Regions from separate parts of the Streptomyces nigra genome, predicted to be linked through region 2. Evidence: riboswitches for the same ligand, from Rfam matches in the RefSeq annotation. Region 2 holds a riboswitch; the other holds the start of a gene.

Region 1 (8,067 bases), 1.4 Mb from region 2:
GTCCGAGCCTGGTCGGCGTCGGCGCCGCCGCCGTGGACTTCCAGGTCTCGACGGGCCGCATGCCGGCCGCCACCTCCCAGGCCGCCCAGGTCCCGCGGAAGAAGAACATCTACTCGCAGGCCGAGATCGACCAGCTCGCGGCGTTCGTCGCCTCGCTGGGTGCCGGTCCCTCCGTCCCGACGAAGGACCAGTACGACCCCGAGGGCGCGGACATCGCCAAGGGCGGTGAGCTCTTCCGCAACAACTGCGCCCAGTGCCACAACTTCACCGGCAAGGGCGGCGCCCTGACGAAGGGCAAGTACGCCCCGAGCCTGGAGGGCGTCGAGCCCAAGCACATCTACGAGGCCATGCAGACGGGCCCGCAGAACATGCCGTCCTTCCCCGACACCGTGATGTCGGAGCAGAACAAGAAGGACATCATCGCGTACCTGCACGCGGTCAACAGTGACGAGACGGAGAACCCGGGCGGTCTGGAGCTGGGCGGCCTCGGGCCGGTCAGCGAGGGCCTCTTCGCCTGGATCTTCGGCCTCGGTGCCCTGATCGCGATCGCCACCTGGGTCGCAGCTCGGACCGCAAAGGCCAGGAAGTCATGAGTAGCCAAGACATCCCAGAAGAGAAGCTGCCCGCTGAGCAGGGCGCCCACGTCGCGGTGGCGGACGAGAAGCACCCGTTCGCCGACCCCGGGCTGCCCCCGCACGAGCACCGCATCCAGGACGTCGACGAGCGGGCCGCCAAGCGGTCCGAGCGCACCGTCGCCCTGCTGTTCACGCTCTCCATGCTGGCCACCGTCGGCTTCATCGCCTCCTACGTGGCGATCCCGCACGACAAGTCGGTCTTCGTCTTCCCGATCGGTCACCTCAACGCGCTGAACTTCGCGCTGGGCCTGACCCTCGGCGCGGCGCTGTTCTGCATCGGCGCGGGCGCGGTCCACTGGGCCCGCACCCTGATGTCCGACGTGGAGGTGGCGGACGAGCGGCACCCGATCGCCGCCGAGCCGGACGTCAAGGCCAAGGTCATGGCCGACTTCCGGCAGGGCGCCAAGGAGTCGGCGCTGGGCCGCCGCAAGCTGATCCGCAACACGATGTTCGGCGCGCTGGCCCTGTTCCCGCTCTCCGGCGTCGTCCTGCTGCGCGACCTCGGCCCGCTGCCCGGCACCAAGCTGCGCCACACGCTGTGGTCCAAGGGCAAGCTGCTCGTCAACATGAACACGAACGAGCCGCTGCGTCCCGAGGACGTCGCGGTCGGTTCGCTGACCTTCGCCAAGCCCGAGGGCCTGGAGGAGCACGACCACGAGTTCCAGAACGAGATCGCCAAGGCTGCCCTGATGATCATCCGGCTCCAGCCGGACGACATCAAGGACAAGCAGGAACTCGACTGGTCCTACCAGGGCATCGTCGCGTACTCGAAGATCTGCACCCACGTGGGCTGCCCGATCTCCCTGTACGAGCAGCAGACGCACCACGCGCTCTGCCCCTGCCACCAGTCCACCTTCGACCTCTCCGACGGCGCCAAGGTCATCTTCGGCCCGGCCGGTCACCCCCTGCCGCAGCTGCGCATCGGTGTGAACGACGAGGGCTACCTCGAGGCGCTCGGCGACTTCACGGAGCCCGTCGGTCCTGCATTCTGGGAGCGCGGATGAGCACTTCAGAGACCACCGAGTCCCGCTCTCGCGGGAAGGCGCCGGCCGGCGAGCGAGTCGCCGACTGGGCCGACGGCCGCCTGGGGATCTACTCCCTGGCCAAGGCCAACATGCGCAAGATCTTCCCCGACCACTGGTCGTTCATGCTGGGTGAGGTCTGCCTCTACAGCTTCATCATCATCATCCTCACGGGTGTGTATCTGACGCTGTTCTTCCACCCGTCGATGAACGAGGTGGAGTACCACGGCAGCTACGTCCCGCTGCAGGGCCAGCTGATGTCGGAGGCGTTCAGCTCCACGCTGCACATCTCCTTCGACGTCCGCGGCGGTCTGCTCATCCGGCAGATCCACCACTGGGCGGCGCTGATCTTCCTCGCCGGCATGTTCGTGCACATGATGCGCGTGTTCTTCACGGGCGCGTTCCGCAAGCCGCGTGAGATCAACTGGCTGTTCGGCTTCCTGCTGTTCGTCCTGGGCATGTTCACCGGATTCACCGGCTACTCGCTCCCGGACGACCTGCTCTCCGGCACCGGTGTCCGCTTCACCGAGGGCGCGATCCTGTCCATGCCGATCGTCGGCACGTACATCTCGTTCTTCCTCTTCGGCGGCGAGTTCCCGGGCGTCGACTTCGTGGCCCGGTTCTACTCGATCCACATCCTGCTGCTGCCGGGCATCATGCTCGGCCTGGTCGTCGGCCACCTGATCCTGGTCTTCTACCACAAGCACACGCAGTTCGCGGGTCCCGGAAAGACCAACAAGAACGTCGTCGGCATGCCGCTGCTGCCGGTCTACATGGCCAAGGCCGGAGGCTTCTTCTTCCTGGTCTTCGGTGTCATCGCGGTCATCGCGGCGATCGCGCAGATCAACCCGGTCTGGGCCATCGGCCCCTACCGTCCGGACATGGTCTCCACCGGCGCCCAGCCCGACTGGTACATGGGCTTCGCCGAGGGTCTGGTCCGGTACATGCCGGGCTGGGAGATCAACCTGTGGGGTCACACGCTGGTCCTCGGCGTGTTCATCCCGCTGGTGCTGTTCGGCGTGGTCCTCGCGGCGATCGCGGTCTACCCGTTCATCGAGTCCTGGGTCACCGGCGACAAGCGCGAGCACCACATCCTGGACCGCCCGCGGAACGCCCCGACGCGTACCGCGTTCGGCGTCGCCTGGATCACGGTGTACATGATCGGTCTGGTCGGCGGTGGCAACGACCTGTGGGCCACCCACTTCCACCTGTCGATCAACGCGGTCACCTGGTTCGTCCGGATCAGCTTCTTCGTCGGACCGGTCCTCGCGTTCATCATCACCAAGCGGATCTGCCTCGGCCTGCAGCGCCGGGACAAGGACAAGGTGCTGCACGGCCGCGAGTCGGGCATCATCAAGCGCCTGCCGCACGGTGAGTTCATCGAGATCCACGAGCCGCTCAGCCAGGACGCGACGTACACGCTCACCGCGCACGAGCAGTACAAGCCGGCCGAGATCGGCCCGACGGTCGACGAGAACGGCGTCGAGCGCAAGGTGAAGGCGTCCGAGAAGCTGCGCGCCAAGCTCAGCAAGTCGTACTACGGCCCGGACGGCCAGATCCCCAAGCCGACCGTCGAGGAGTACAAGGAGATCACGAGCGGCCACGGCCACCACTGATCGCTGCACCGCCACACACGGCAGAAGGGTCCCGTCCGGTCTTCGGACGGGGCCCTTCTCCGTGTCCGGCGCCTGGATAGGGTGGACCTCGTTGAGACCGATGTCCCGAAGTGCGGGACACCTGACCCTGGAGCGGCTTATGAGCGCTGTGACCCCCGCTGGAGGCGACACCGCGGCGGGCCGTTCCTGGCCCGAGGTGCTGAGCGCCCTGCTGGCCGGTCGGGACCTGAGCGCCGCCGACACCGCCTGGGCGATGGACCGGTTCATGAGCGGCGAGGCGTCCGACGCGCAGATCGCCGGGTTCATGGTCGCCCTGCGCGCCAAGGGCGAGACGGTCGAGGAGATCAACGGCCTGGTCGAGGCGATGTACGCCCACGCCCAGCCCCTGCACATCCCGGGCCCGGCCGTGGACATCGTCGGCACCGGCGGCGACCGGGCCAAGACGGTCAACATCTCCACCATGTCCGCCGTCGTGATCGCCGGGACCGGCGCCAAGGTCGTCAAGCACGGCAACCGCGCCTCCTCCTCGGCGAGCGGATCCTCCGACGTGCTGGAGAAGCTCGGCATCAACCTGGACCTGTCACCCGAAGGGGTGGCGCGGGTCGTGGACGAGGCCGGGATCACCTTCTGCTTCGCCGCCAAGTTCCACCCCTCGATGCGGTTCGTCGGCGGGGTGCGCCGGGACCTCGGCATCCCGACCTCGTTCAACCTGCTCGGCCCGCTCACCAACCCGGCCCGGGTCAGCGCGTCGGCCATCGGCTGCTTCGACACGCGGATGGCCGGGCTGATGGCCGGCGTCCTCGCCGAGCGCGGCTCGTCCGCCCTGGTGTTCCGGGGCGACGACGGCCTCGACGAGCTGACGACGACGGCCACCTCCCGGGTGTGGGTCGTCCGCGACGGCACGGTCCGCGAGGAGGGCTTCGACCCGCGGGACGTCGGCCTCGAACTGGTGCCGGTGGAGGCCCTGCGCGGCGCCGACGCCTCCTACAACGCGGAGGTCGCCCGGCGGCTGCTGGACGGCGAGACGGGCCCGGTGCGGGACGCCGTCCTGCTCAACTCGGCCGCCGCGCTGGTCGCGTTGGAGCCCGCGGACGCCCCGCTCGCCGAGCAGATCCGGCTCGGCATGGCGAAGGCCGCCGAGTCCATCGACTCGGGCGCGGCCAAGCGGACGCTGGAGCGGTGGGTGGCCGCCAGCAACGCCTGACAGGCACCTCGTCGTCCCGCGATCCGGACATGGGTTGCGGGACGACGATCATCTCGGTACGTTCCCGTACCAGGTCATGAGTGACAGTCATGAGGCCCCGGCCGACTGTCCGGCAACCCTCCGTCCGTGGCGGGGTGCCCCGGGTGAGGACCAGGCCGCAGGCAGCGAGGTCTGCGGCAAGCGCGGATCCCTCACGATTCCAGGGATCCTGGTCGTCGAGGAGTCTTCCGTGAGCAAGCGAATGCGATAGGGCCGCCGAGCCCCGCCTCCGCGCACCCTTCTTCACTTTCCCCTTCCTCTCACGGGAGTTCCGCCATGTCCGTCTCCACCGCTGCCTCCGCCCAGGACGTTTGTGCCCCGCTGCCCGTTCTGGGTGCCGATGTCACCGTTCCGCTCGTCACCGGGGGCGAGGTGGCCTACGCGGCCCTCGACTACGCCGCGAGCGCCCCCGCCCTCCAGCGCGTCTGGGACGACGTGGCCGCCTACGCGCCGTACTACGGCAGCGTCCACCGGGGCGCCGGGTACCTCTCGCAGCTCTCCACCGACCTGTTCGAGAACGCCCGGCGCACGGTCGCCGAGTTCCTCGGCTGCCGCGAGGACGACCAGGTCGTCTTCACGCGCTCCACCACCGACTCGCTCAACCTGCTCGCCGCCGCGCTCCCGGTCGGCTGCGAGGTCTTCGTCTTCGAGACCGAGCACCACGCGTCCCTGCTGCCCTGGCGGGACGCCCGCGTCACCTACCTCGACGCGCCCCGCACGCCCGGTGAGGCGGTACGGACCCTGGAGCACGCCCTGGCCGACCGCGAGCCCCACGGCCCGGCCCTGGTCTGTGTCACCGGCGCCTCCAACGTCACCGGCGAGCTGTGGCCCGTACGGGAGCTGGCGGCGGCCGCGCACGCGCACGGCGCCCGGATCGTGCTCGACGCGGCGCAGCTCGCCCCGCACCACCCGGTGAACGTGCGCGACCTGGACGTCGACTGGGTCGCCTTCTCCGGGCACAAGCTGTACGCCCCGTTCGGCACCGGCGTCCTCGCGGGCCGCGCGGACTGGCTGCGGGCGGCCGGGCCGTACCTCGCGGGCGGCGGCGCCAGCCGGTCGGTGACCCGGCGCGAGGACGGGGGAGTGGACGTCGAGTGGCACGACAGCGCCGCCCGCCACGAGGCCGGCTCCCCGAACGTCATCGGCGCCTACGCCGTCGCCTCCGCCTGCAAGGCGCTCACCGAGGCCGGCTTCGACAGCCTGGTCGCCCGGGAGCGGCAGCTGATCGAGAAGGTGCGCACCGGCCTCGCCGAGGTGCCCGAGGTCCGGGTGCTGTCCCTCTTCGGGGACGACGCCCCGCGCGTGGGCGTCATCTCGTTCGTCGTCGAGGGCTGGAACAGCTCGCACTTCGCCGCCGCCCTGTCCGCCGAGTACGGCATCGGCGTCCGCGACGGGCTGTTCTGCGCCCACCCGCTGGTGCGGACCCTGCTGGGCGGCGACCCGCAGACGCAGGGGGAGTGCGGCGCCCCGGAGGCGGCGCCCGGCGAGAAGTCCCTCAACGCGATCCGGGTCAGCTTCGGCGCCGGGACGCCGGACGAGCACGTCGAGCGGTTCGTGACGGCCGTGAAGGAGCTGGTGACGGACGGCGCCCGATGGAACTACCGGACCGAGAACGGCCGTTGCGTGCCCGACACCTCCGCCTGAGCGGGCCGTGCCCGGCGGCGCGCGGGCGCCGCCGGGACACCCCGGCTCAGCTGTCCAGGCCGATGGCGAACGCGGCCTCCAGGTCGTGCTGCGAGTACGTGCGGAAGGCGACGTGCGTGTCGGTGCCCTCGACGCCGGGGATCTTGCTGATCCGGCCCGGGATGACCTCGGCCAGGTCCTCGTGCCGCTTCACCCGCACCATGGCGATCAGGTCGTAGGTCCCGGTGACCGAGAAGACCTCGCTGACGCTGTCCAGCGACGCGATCTGCTCGGCGATCTCGGGGATCCGGTCCACGCTGGTCTTGATGAGGACGATCGCGGTGATCACGGCTGGTTCTCTCCCTCAGGGGCCGGAGCTCGGGTGGGTTTCACTCTAGTGCGCCGCCCGAAGCACGCCCACGCGTAGCCGAAGCCCAGGCCGAAGCCCACCAGGTGGGCCAGGTACGCCACCCCCGGGCCCGGTCCGGCCTGCCGTGCCGCGACCCACTGGACGGCCACCCAGAAGGGGAGCACCACCCAGGCGGGGAAGCGCAGCGGCAGGAAGAGCAGGAACGGCAGCAGGCTGGTCACCCGGGCCGTGGGGAACAGGAACAGGAACGCGCCGAGGACCGCCGAGATCGCCCCGGACGCGCCGACCAGGGGCTGGACCGAGTCGTCGTTCGCGGCGGCGTAGCCCAGCAGGGCCAGATACCCGCAGCCCAAACAGAACAGCGTGAACCGGGTCCGGCCCATCCGCTCCTCCGTCATCGCGCCGAAGACGTAGAGGAAGAGCATGTTGCCCAGCAGGTGGACCCAGCTGCCGTGCACGAAGAGGGCCGTGAGCGGGGTCAGCGCCGCCCGTGGGGTGCCCGCGAAGAGCTCCGCGGGCACCACGCCCCAGCGATGGAAGTAGGCCCGCTGCGCGGTGACCAGCTCCTCCCCGGAACCGAAGGCCGGATTGAGCCCGGCCGCGGGGCCCGCCAGGAAGAGCGCGGCGCACAGGGCGATCAGCGCGTGCGTCACCGGCGCCGACGGTCTGCGGCCCGCGGAGCCGGTCCGGGCCGGGGAGCGCGCCGGGCGCCTGGTGCGGATCATGAGTACAGAGCATGACGTAACGGGACGCACGCGCGCAGACCGCCTCGCCGCCGTGGACGGACGGGCGGCGGGTACCCGCCAGGCCGTAGGGTTACGAGCCACACGCACCGGCACACCCGGGCGTCGCGGACAATAGAAGGCCTAGAAGGAAAGAGCGCGGTCACGATGACGGTTCCCCTGCCCACCGAGACGACCCGGTGGCGCTGCACCCTCTGCGGCAACCTCACCCGCTTCGACGTGACCCGTTCGTCCAAGGTCGTGGAGTACGTCCACCTCGATCTGGCCGGCGAGCCGAAGGTAGAGGAGCGCGAGGTGCTCAGTGAGACGATCGAGTCGGTGCGCTGCCGCTGGTGCAACGCCGTGGACAAGGTGGAGCTCGTGGACAGGCCGGGCGCCGGCTCCTGACGGGAGCGGCACCGCACACGTATTGGGGTGACGGATGGTGGAGACACAAGGCGGGGAGCCGGACGACGGCACCGCTGAGGTGCTCGACCGTCCGCTGCCCGACGGGGTGCGCCGCAGGGTCGTGCAGATCGTGTCCGACGGGTTCGGCGGGCTGACCGTCGGCGAACTGCCCGCGCAGCTGCGGCAGTACGCCAGATTCGCGCCGAACCGCCGGGCGAAGTTCGCCGGGAACGCGATGGCGGCCGCCCTGGAGACCGATCCGCTGTTCCGTCAGCGCATCGGGGAGAAGCTCAGAGAGGCCCAGCCGGAGCTCACCGGCGCCCTCGACTCCGGTTCGGCGCCGGCGGCCGCGGACCCGCTCGACGTGGCGGCCGCGGCCTATGTGCTGCGGCCCGCGGGCTGGGTCAAGCTGGTCACCGCGGCCGGCG
Region 2 (8,067 bases):
GAGTTCACCGACTACGAGGTGCTGCGGATCTGGGGCACCCCGGTGAAGGTCGACATCGAGCCCCTGGGCAATCTGTAGCCGCTACTCCACCGTGGCGGGCTCGCGTGCCGACCGCGAGGACCACCCTGCAGCGGCGAGGCACCCCGTGTCCCCCACCCCTTCCCCAGCGTGACGGCCGCGCGGGGCCGGGGTCAGCTGAGGGTCCGCAGCGACGCGGCGTCGTACGGCTTCAGCTCGTCGATGCGGCCCTCGAGGACCTTCGCCGCCCACTGCGGGTCCTGCAGCAGGGCGCGACCGACGGCCACCAGGTCGTACTCGTCGCGCTCCAGCGCGTCCAGCAGGTCGTCGAAGCCCTTGGTGGCGGAGCCCTCCCCCACGAACGCCCGGATGAACTCGCCGTCGAGGCCGACCGAGCCGACCGTGATGGTGGGGCGGCCGGTCAGCTTCTTCGTCCAGCCCGCGAGGTTGAGGTCGGAGCCGTCGAACTCCGGGATCCAGTAGCGGCGGGTGGAGGCGTGGAAGGCGTCGACACCGGCGGCGGCGAGCGGGGCGAGGATGGCCTCCAGCTCCTGCGGGGTCTCCGCGAGGCGCGCGTCGTACGCCTCCTGCTTCCACTGCGAGTAGCGGAAGATCACCGGGAAGGTGGGCGACACCCGCTCGCGTACGGCGGCCACGATCTCGGCGGCGAAGAGCGTGCGCGCGACCGGGTCACCGCCGTAGGCGTCGGTGCGGCGGTTGGTGCCCGCCCACAGGAACTGGTCGACCAGGTAGCCGTGCGCGCCGTGGATCTCCACGCCGTCGAAGCCGATGCGCTCGGCGTCGGCGGCGGCCTCCGCGAAGGCGGCGATCACGTCGTCCAGGTCCTGGCGGGTCATCGCGCGGCCGGTGGGCTCGTCGGCGCCGATGCGCAGCCCGGAGGGGCCGATGGCCGGGGCGTCCGGGAAGGGCTGCTGGCCCTGCTCGCGGACCATGCCGATGTGCCACAGCTGCGGCACGATCGTGCCGTCCGCCGCGTGCACCGCCTCGGCGACCTTCGCCCAGCCGGCCAGCTGCTCCTCGCCGTGGAACCGGGGCACCCGGTCGCTCTGGCCCGCCGACGGGTGCCCGACATAGGTGCCCTCGGTGACGATCAGACCGACGCCGGACGCCGCCCGGCGCGCGTAGTACGACAGCACGTCCTCCCCGGGGACGCCGCCCGGCGAGAACATCCGGGTCATCGGCGCCATCACGATGCGGTTCGGGACGGTGAGGCCGTTGATGACGGCCGGCCGGGACAGGATCTCGGCCGCACGGGAGGCGGCGGGCTGGGCGAGGGTCATACGGGGGGCTCCTCGGTGGGGGATGCGGTCGACTGACCGGGCAGTATGTGCGCGTGCATTGTTACACCACCTTAAGCACTTCCCCGGCTCCCCCGCATCCCGTTCGCCGTTCCCGTCCGCGTGAGCCCGGACACGCCGAAGGGCGGCACCTCCTGCCGGAACAGGAAGTGCCGCCCTCCGTGTAGGACGTGGACCGTCCGGGGCCGGGGGCCCCGAGGACGATCAGAAGTCCATGTCACCGCCCGGCATGCCGCCGCCGGCCGGGGCCGCGGCCTTCTCCGGCTTGTCGGCGATGACGGCCTCGGTGGTGAGGAACAGCGCGGCGATCGACGCGGCGTTCTGCAGCGCGGAGCGCGTCACCTTGGCCGGGTCGATGATGCCCTCGGCGACCAGGTCGACGTACTCACCGGTCGCGGCGTTCAGGCCGTGACCCGGGGTGAGGTTGCGGACCTTCTCCACCACGACGCCGCCCTCGAGACCGGCGTTGACGGCGATCTGCTTCAGCGGGGCCTCGAGCGCGAGCTTGACGGCGGCCGCACCGGTCGCCTCGTCGCCCTGGAGCTCCAGCTTCTCGAAGACGCTGGAGGCCTGCAGCAGGGCCACGCCACCACCGGCGACGATGCCCTCCTCGACGGCCGCCTTGGCGTTGCGCACGGCGTCCTCGATGCGGTGCTTGCGCTCCTTGAGCTCCACCTCGGTGGCGGCACCGGCCTTGATGACCGCGACACCGCCGGCGAGCTTCGCCAGGCGCTCCTGCAGCTTCTCGCGGTCGTAGTCCGAGTCGCTGTTCTCGATCTCGGCGCGGATCTGGTTGACCCGGCCCTGGACCTGCTCGGAGGAGCCGGCACCGTCGACGATGGTGGTCTCGTCCTTGGTGATGACGACCTTGCGGGCCTTGCCCAGGAGGTCCAGGGAGGTGTTCTCCAGCTTGAGACCGACCTCCTCGGAGATGACCTCGCCACCGGTGAGGATGGCGATGTCGTTCAGCATCGCCTTGCGGCGGTCGCCGAAGCCCGGGGCCTTGACCGCGACGGACTTGAAGGTGCCGCGGATCTTGTTGACGACCAGGGTCGACAGGGCCTCGCCCTCGACGTCCTCGGCGATGATCAGCAGCGGCTTGCCCGACTGCATGACCTTCTCCAGGAGCGGGAGCAGGTCCTTGACGTTGGCGATCTTGGAGTTCGCGATCAGGATGTACGGGTCGTCGAGAACGGCCTCCATACGCTCCATGTCGGTGGCGAAGTACGCCGAGATGTAGCCCTTGTCGAAGCGCATACCCTCGGTGAGCTCCAGCTCCAGACCGAAGGTCTGGGACTCCTCGACGGTGATGACGCCTTCCTTGCCGACCTTGTCCATGGCCTCGGCGATGAGCTCGCCGATCTGGGTGTCGGCGGCGGAGATGGAGGCCGTGGAAGCGATCTGCTCCTTGGTCTCGACATCCTTGGCCTGCTCGAGCAGGGCGGCGCTGACGGCCTCGACGGCACGCTCGATGCCGCGCTTGAGGGCCATCGGGTTGGCGCCGGCGGCGACGTTGCGCAGGCCCTCCTTGACCAGGGCCTGGGCGAGGACGGTCGCGGTGGTCGTACCGTCACCGGCGACGTCGTCCGTCTTCTTGGCGACTTCCTTGACCAGCTCGGCGCCGATCTTCTCGTACGGGTCCTCGAGCTCGATCTCCTTGGCGATGGAGACACCATCGTTGGTGATCGTGGGGGCGCCCCACTTCTTCTCGAGGACGACGTTGCGGCCCTTGGGGCCGAGCGTCACCTTGACGGCGTCCGCGAGCTGGTTCATGCCGCGCTCGAGGCCGCGCCGCGCCTCCTCGTCGAACGCGATGATCTTGGCCATGTGAAGTGGTCCCTCCAGGACTGGGGGTGATTCCTTCGGACCGCGCCCGCGCCCGCGACGGACGGCTCGCCGGCCGCGTGGTTCCTTGCCCCACCTGGCCTGCGGGCCTCACCGACCCGGTCCTCCTTTGTCACTCTCACCTTCAGAGTGCTAACGCCAATGATTAGCACTCGGGGTACGAGAGTGCAAGGCGCCCGCGCTGCGCGCCCGTCGCGCACAGGGGCGCGCGGGCACGGCGAAGGGCCCGCGCCCCCAGGAGGCGCGGGCCCTTCGAAGAAGAACGTCGCTGCTGTTCGTCGACGCGTGCTTCAGCCGGTCGCCAGCCGGACCATGTCCGCCTGCGGCCCCTTCTGACCCTGCGAGATCTCGAAATCGACCCGCTGGCCCTCTTCCAGGGTGCGGTAACCGTCCATCTGGATCGCGCTGTAGTGGACGAAAACATCCGCACCACCGTCGACCGCGATGAAGCCGTACCCCTTCTCCGCGTTGAACCACTTGACGGTGCCCTGAGCCATGCCTAACTCCCCTATTACTGGCCCTTGCACAGATCCACACTTCGCGGATCCGGGTCAGACCTCACCCCCCAATCGGTCGGGGGCGTGCGCCGGAACGCGTCGACCGCGGCTGAATGTATCTGCCCAACTGCCGTCTGCAACAGGTCAATCGGACGAGAAATCCGGGCACGACCGGTCGGGAATGTGGGGACAATTCCGCTGACTTCGCGTCAAGTCCGGCCGGACAAACGGGGCATGAGTCGCAAAAGGGCCGCGCACTTTGGCTACTTCTTGTCGGGCCGGCGGCACGCATCAAAGGCGGCCGGTCCGTGAACCGGCGGTGCGTTCCCCAACTGTACCCCGCTCAATCACACAGAATTGCCTCCTCCGTTTCTCTCACGGAGGAGGCAATTCGATGAACGCTCGGTGACTGAGGTTACCGAAGGTAATGTTCAGTCATCCGGTCAGCCGCCGGCGACGGCCGGAATGATGGAGACACCGGCGCCGTCCGGAGTGGCGGTCTCCAGACCCTGCTCGAAACGCACGTCGTCGTCGTTCACGTACACGTTCACGAAGCGGCGGAGCTTGCCCTGGTCGTCCAGCACACGGGCGGCGATCCCCGTGTGGTTCTTCTCCAGGTCGGAGATGACCTCGGCCAGGGTCGCGCCCTCGGCGGCGACCTCGGCCCGACCGCCGGTGTAGGTGCGCAGGATGGTCGGGATGCGAACGGTCACGCTCATGCGAGGCCAGCCTCTCGGAAGGAGTCAAGGTTGGGACGAATCGTCGCGGTGAGGCCCGTACCCGCCACCGCGTCCAGCGTCTTCAGGCCGTCACCGGTGTTCAGGACGACCGTGGTCTTGGTGGGGTCGAGCACCCCGCTCTCGATGAGCTTCTTCGTGACGCCCACCGTCACACCGCCCGCGGTCTCGGCGAAGACGCCCTCCGTGCGCGCGAGCAGCTTGATCGCCTGCACGATCTCGGCGTCCGTCACGTCCTCCACCGCACCGCCCGTGCGGCGCGCGATGTCCAGGACGTAGGGGCCGTCGGCCGGGTTGCCGATGGCGAGCGACTTGGCGATGGTGTCCGGCTTCTGCGGGCGGACCACGTCGTGCCCCGCCTTGAAGGCGGTGGACACCGGCGAGCAGCCCTCGGCCTGGGCACCGAAGATCTTGTACGGCTTGTCCTCGACCAGCCCGAGCTTGATCAGCTCCTGGAGGCCCTTGTCGATCTTGGTGAGCTGGGAGCCGGAGGCGATCGGGACGACCAGCTGGTCCGGCAGGCGCCAGCCGAGCTGCTCGCAGATCTCGTACGCGAGCGTCTTGGAGCCCTCGGCGTAGTACGGCCGCAGGTTGACGTTCACGAAGCCCCAGCCCTCACCGGCCGGGTCGCCGATCAGCTCGGAGCAGAAACGGTTCACGTCGTCGTAGTTGCCCTCGATGCCGACAAGCTCGCCGCCGTAGATCGCGGCCATGACGACCTTGCCCTGCTCCAGGTCGTGCGGGATGAACACGCACGAGCGGAGGCCGGCGCGGGCCGCGGCGGCGCCCACGGCGCCGGCCAGGTTGCCCGTCGAGGAGCAGGACAGGGTGGTGAAGCCGAAGGCGCGCGCGGCCTCCAGGGCCTGCGCGACCACGCGGTCCTTGAAGCTGTGCGTCGGGTTGCCGGAGTCGTCCTTGACGTACAGGCCGCCGGTGACGCCCAGTTCGCGGGCGAGGTTGTCGGCCTTGACGAGCTTGGTCCAGCCGGGGTTGATGTTCGGCTTGTCCGCCACGTCGGCCGGGACGGGCAGCAGGGGCGCGTAGCGCCAGATGTTCGCGGGGCCCGCCTCGATGCGCTGACGGAGCTTCTCGGTGTCGTAGCCGGAGAAGTCGTAGGCGATCTCGAGCGGGCCGAAACACTCCTCGCAGGCGAAGACCGGGCCGAGCGGGACGCGGTGGCCGCACTCGCGACAGGAGAGCGCCGCTGCGGGGCCGAGGTCTACGGTGGAGTCGGTGCTGCTTGCAACAGTCTGCACAGCCATGTGAGGCGAGGCCCTTTCTCCTCATCTTCCTCACGACGCATCTCGCCGTGAGACGGATTTGGCACCTTCCCTAGCCGGGAGCCTCGCGAGGACGATCAACGGTGACGATCGACGCTGATCTACGAGAACCGACTGGAGGGTTGCCGGGGCTTCATCGGGCCGTGTCCCTCTGCCCCTCTGGATGAGCGGTATGCGGTTGTACTGCGGTTGTGAACCCGGGCGACCCTGACATGCGATGGTCACTCGCGTTGTTCAAGACTGTAACCGAAGGCCAGGACAGTTGAGAGAGCCGTCCGAACCGCGAGATGGATCACCGACGTCGTTCGACAGTGAGGAGCCGCCGACCGTGCTGGAAGAAGTCGAGCGCTGGCTGATCAGCCGCTCCTGGTCCCTGGCCGACCGCCCGCTGCACCATGTCCTGGCCGCCAAGCAGCGCAGCGGCCAGTCGGTGTCGGTCGTCCTGCCCGCGCTCAACGAGGAGGAGACGGTCGGCGACATCGTCGCGATCATCGCCCACGACCTGGTGCACCAGGTGCCGCTGGTCGACGAGATCGTCGTCGTCGACTCCGGGTCCACCGACCGCACCGCCGAGGTCGCCGCGGCGGCCGGCGCGCGGGTCGTGCACCGCGACGACATCCTGCCCCGCGTCCCGGCCGTGCCCGGCAAGGGCGAGGTGCTGTGGCGGTCGCTGCTGGTCACGGGCGGGGACATCGTCTGCTTCGTCGACGCCGACCTGCGCGAGTTCTCCTCGGACTTCGTCCTCGGCATCGTCGGGCCGCTGCTCACCGACCCCGGGGTCGACCTGGTCAAGGCGATGTACGACCGCCCGCTCGGCGGCGCCTCCGGGCAGGGCGGCCGCGTCACCGAACTGATGGCCCGCCCGCTGCTGAACATGCACTGGCCGCAGCTGGCCGGATTCGTACAGCCCCTCGGCGGCGAGTACGCGGCCCGGCGCAGCCTGCTTGAGCAGCTGCCCTTCCCGGTCGGGTACGGCGTCGAGCTGGGCATGCTGGTGGACGCCCTGCATCTGGTGGGACTGGACGCTCTCGCGCAGGTGGACGTGGGGGTGCGCAAGCACCGGCACCAGGACGGGCAGGCGCTGGGCCGGATGTCCGCGGCGATCTACCGCACCGCCCAGCTGCGGCTGGCGCGCGGGCATCTGGTGCGTCCGGCGCTGACCCAGTTCGAGCGCGGCGCCGACGGTTTCGAGCCTCGGACGTACTCGGTGGACACCGAGGAGCGCCCGCCGATGGTGGAGATCGCGGAGTACGCGACGCGCAGGGTCGCGTGAACGCCGGGCACCGGCCGTATACAGCGCGTGCGTGAGCCCCCACTGAGCCGAACCGTACGTTTGAGCGTTTCCGGGCCGGGCTAGGTTGAGGCGTATGGCTTCCCCGCAGACTGCTGCCAAGGTACTGGTCGCCTCGAACCGCGGCCCGGTCTCCTACGAGGTGCGCGACGACGGTTCGCTGCACAGCAAGAGGGGCGGCGGCGGAATGGTCTCCGGGCTGTCGGCGATCGGGCCGGACGCGGGCGCCCTGTGGGTGTGCTCGGCGCTGTCCGACGGCGACCGGGAGGCGGTGCGCCGCGGGGCCGGCGAGGACGGCGTGCTGATGCTGGACATCCCGGCGGACGTGCACGCGGACGCGTACAACGGCATCGCGAACTCGGTCCTGTGGTTCGTGCACCACATGCTCTACCAGACCCCGCTGGAGCCGGTCTTCGACGCGGAGTTCCGGCGCCAGTGGGCCTCGTACGAGACCTACAACCGCGCCTTCGCCGAGGCGCTGGCCGAGCGGGCGGCCCCCGGGGCGGCCGTGCTGGTCCAGGACTACCACCTGACGCTGGTGCCGGGGATGCTGCGCGAACTGCGCCCGGACGTGCGGATCGGGCACTTCTCGCACACGCCGTGGGCGCCGCCGGAGTACTTCGCGATGCTGCCCGACGACATCGCCCGGCAGGTCCTCGGCGGGATGCTCGGCGCGGACCGGCTCGGCTTCCTCACCCGGCGCTGGGCGGACGCCTTCGAGGCGTGCTGCGAGCGGTTCGCCGGCGGGCTCGGCGGCACCCGGATCGGGGTGCACGGGCTGGGCGCGGACGCGGACTTCCTGCGGGCCCGCTCGCACGAGTCCGACGTGTCCGAGCGGATGACGGCGCTGCGCGAGGAGATCGGCACCGCCCCCGACGGCTCGCCCCGCCGCACCGTCGTGCGCGTCGACCGCACCGAGCTGTCCAAGAACATCGTGCGCGGCCTGCTGGCGTACCGGCAGCTGCTCGACGACCACGCCGAGTGGCGCGAGCGCGTGGTGCACGTGGCCTTCGCCTACCCCTCGCGGCAGGACCTCGCCGTCTACCGCGACTACACGGCCGAGGTGCAGCGGGTCGCCCA

The links. Region 2 has a riboswitch for S-adenosylmethionine ahead of thrC (threonine synthase). Riboswitches for the same ligand answer to the same signal wherever they lie in the genome.
Region 1: another riboswitch for S-adenosylmethionine. It lies ahead of DC008_RS09105 (aminotransferase class V-fold PLP-dependent enzyme); the one in region 2 lies ahead of thrC (threonine synthase).

The regions. Positions count from the first base shown of each region.
Region 1 is NZ_CP029043.1:1,957,809-1,965,875, reverse strand. Features, by position in the region: gene qcrC (cytochrome bc1 complex diheme cytochrome c subunit) at 1-593, shown strand, start outside; gene qcrA (cytochrome bc1 complex Rieske iron-sulfur subunit) at 590-1,639, shown strand; gene qcrB (cytochrome bc1 complex cytochrome b subunit) at 1,636-3,273, shown strand; gene trpD (anthranilate phosphoribosyltransferase) at 3,413-4,477, shown strand; SAM riboswitch class IV at 4,550-4,666, shown strand; gene DC008_RS09105 (aminotransferase class V-fold PLP-dependent enzyme) at 4,793-6,160, shown strand; gene DC008_RS09100 (Lrp/AsnC family transcriptional regulator) at 6,207-6,488, opposite strand; gene DC008_RS09095 (rhomboid family intramembrane serine protease) at 6,485-7,234, opposite strand; gene DC008_RS09090 (hypothetical protein) at 7,400-7,639, shown strand; gene DC008_RS09085 (NYN domain-containing protein) at 7,674-8,067, shown strand, end outside.
Region 2 is NZ_CP029043.1:3,372,827-3,380,893, forward strand. Features, by position in the region: gene DC008_RS15430 (hypothetical protein) at 1-78, shown strand, start outside; gene DC008_RS15435 (NADH:flavin oxidoreductase) at 192-1,319, opposite strand; gene groL (chaperonin GroEL) at 1,542-3,164, opposite strand; gene DC008_RS15445 (cold-shock protein) at 3,473-3,679, opposite strand; gene DC008_RS15450 (MoaD/ThiS family protein) at 4,123-4,398, opposite strand; gene thrC (threonine synthase) at 4,395-5,678, opposite strand; SAM riboswitch class I at 5,697-5,866, opposite strand; gene DC008_RS15460 (glucosyl-3-phosphoglycerate synthase) at 6,025-6,969, shown strand; gene DC008_RS15465 (alpha,alpha-trehalose-phosphate synthase (UDP-forming)) at 7,064-8,067, shown strand, end outside.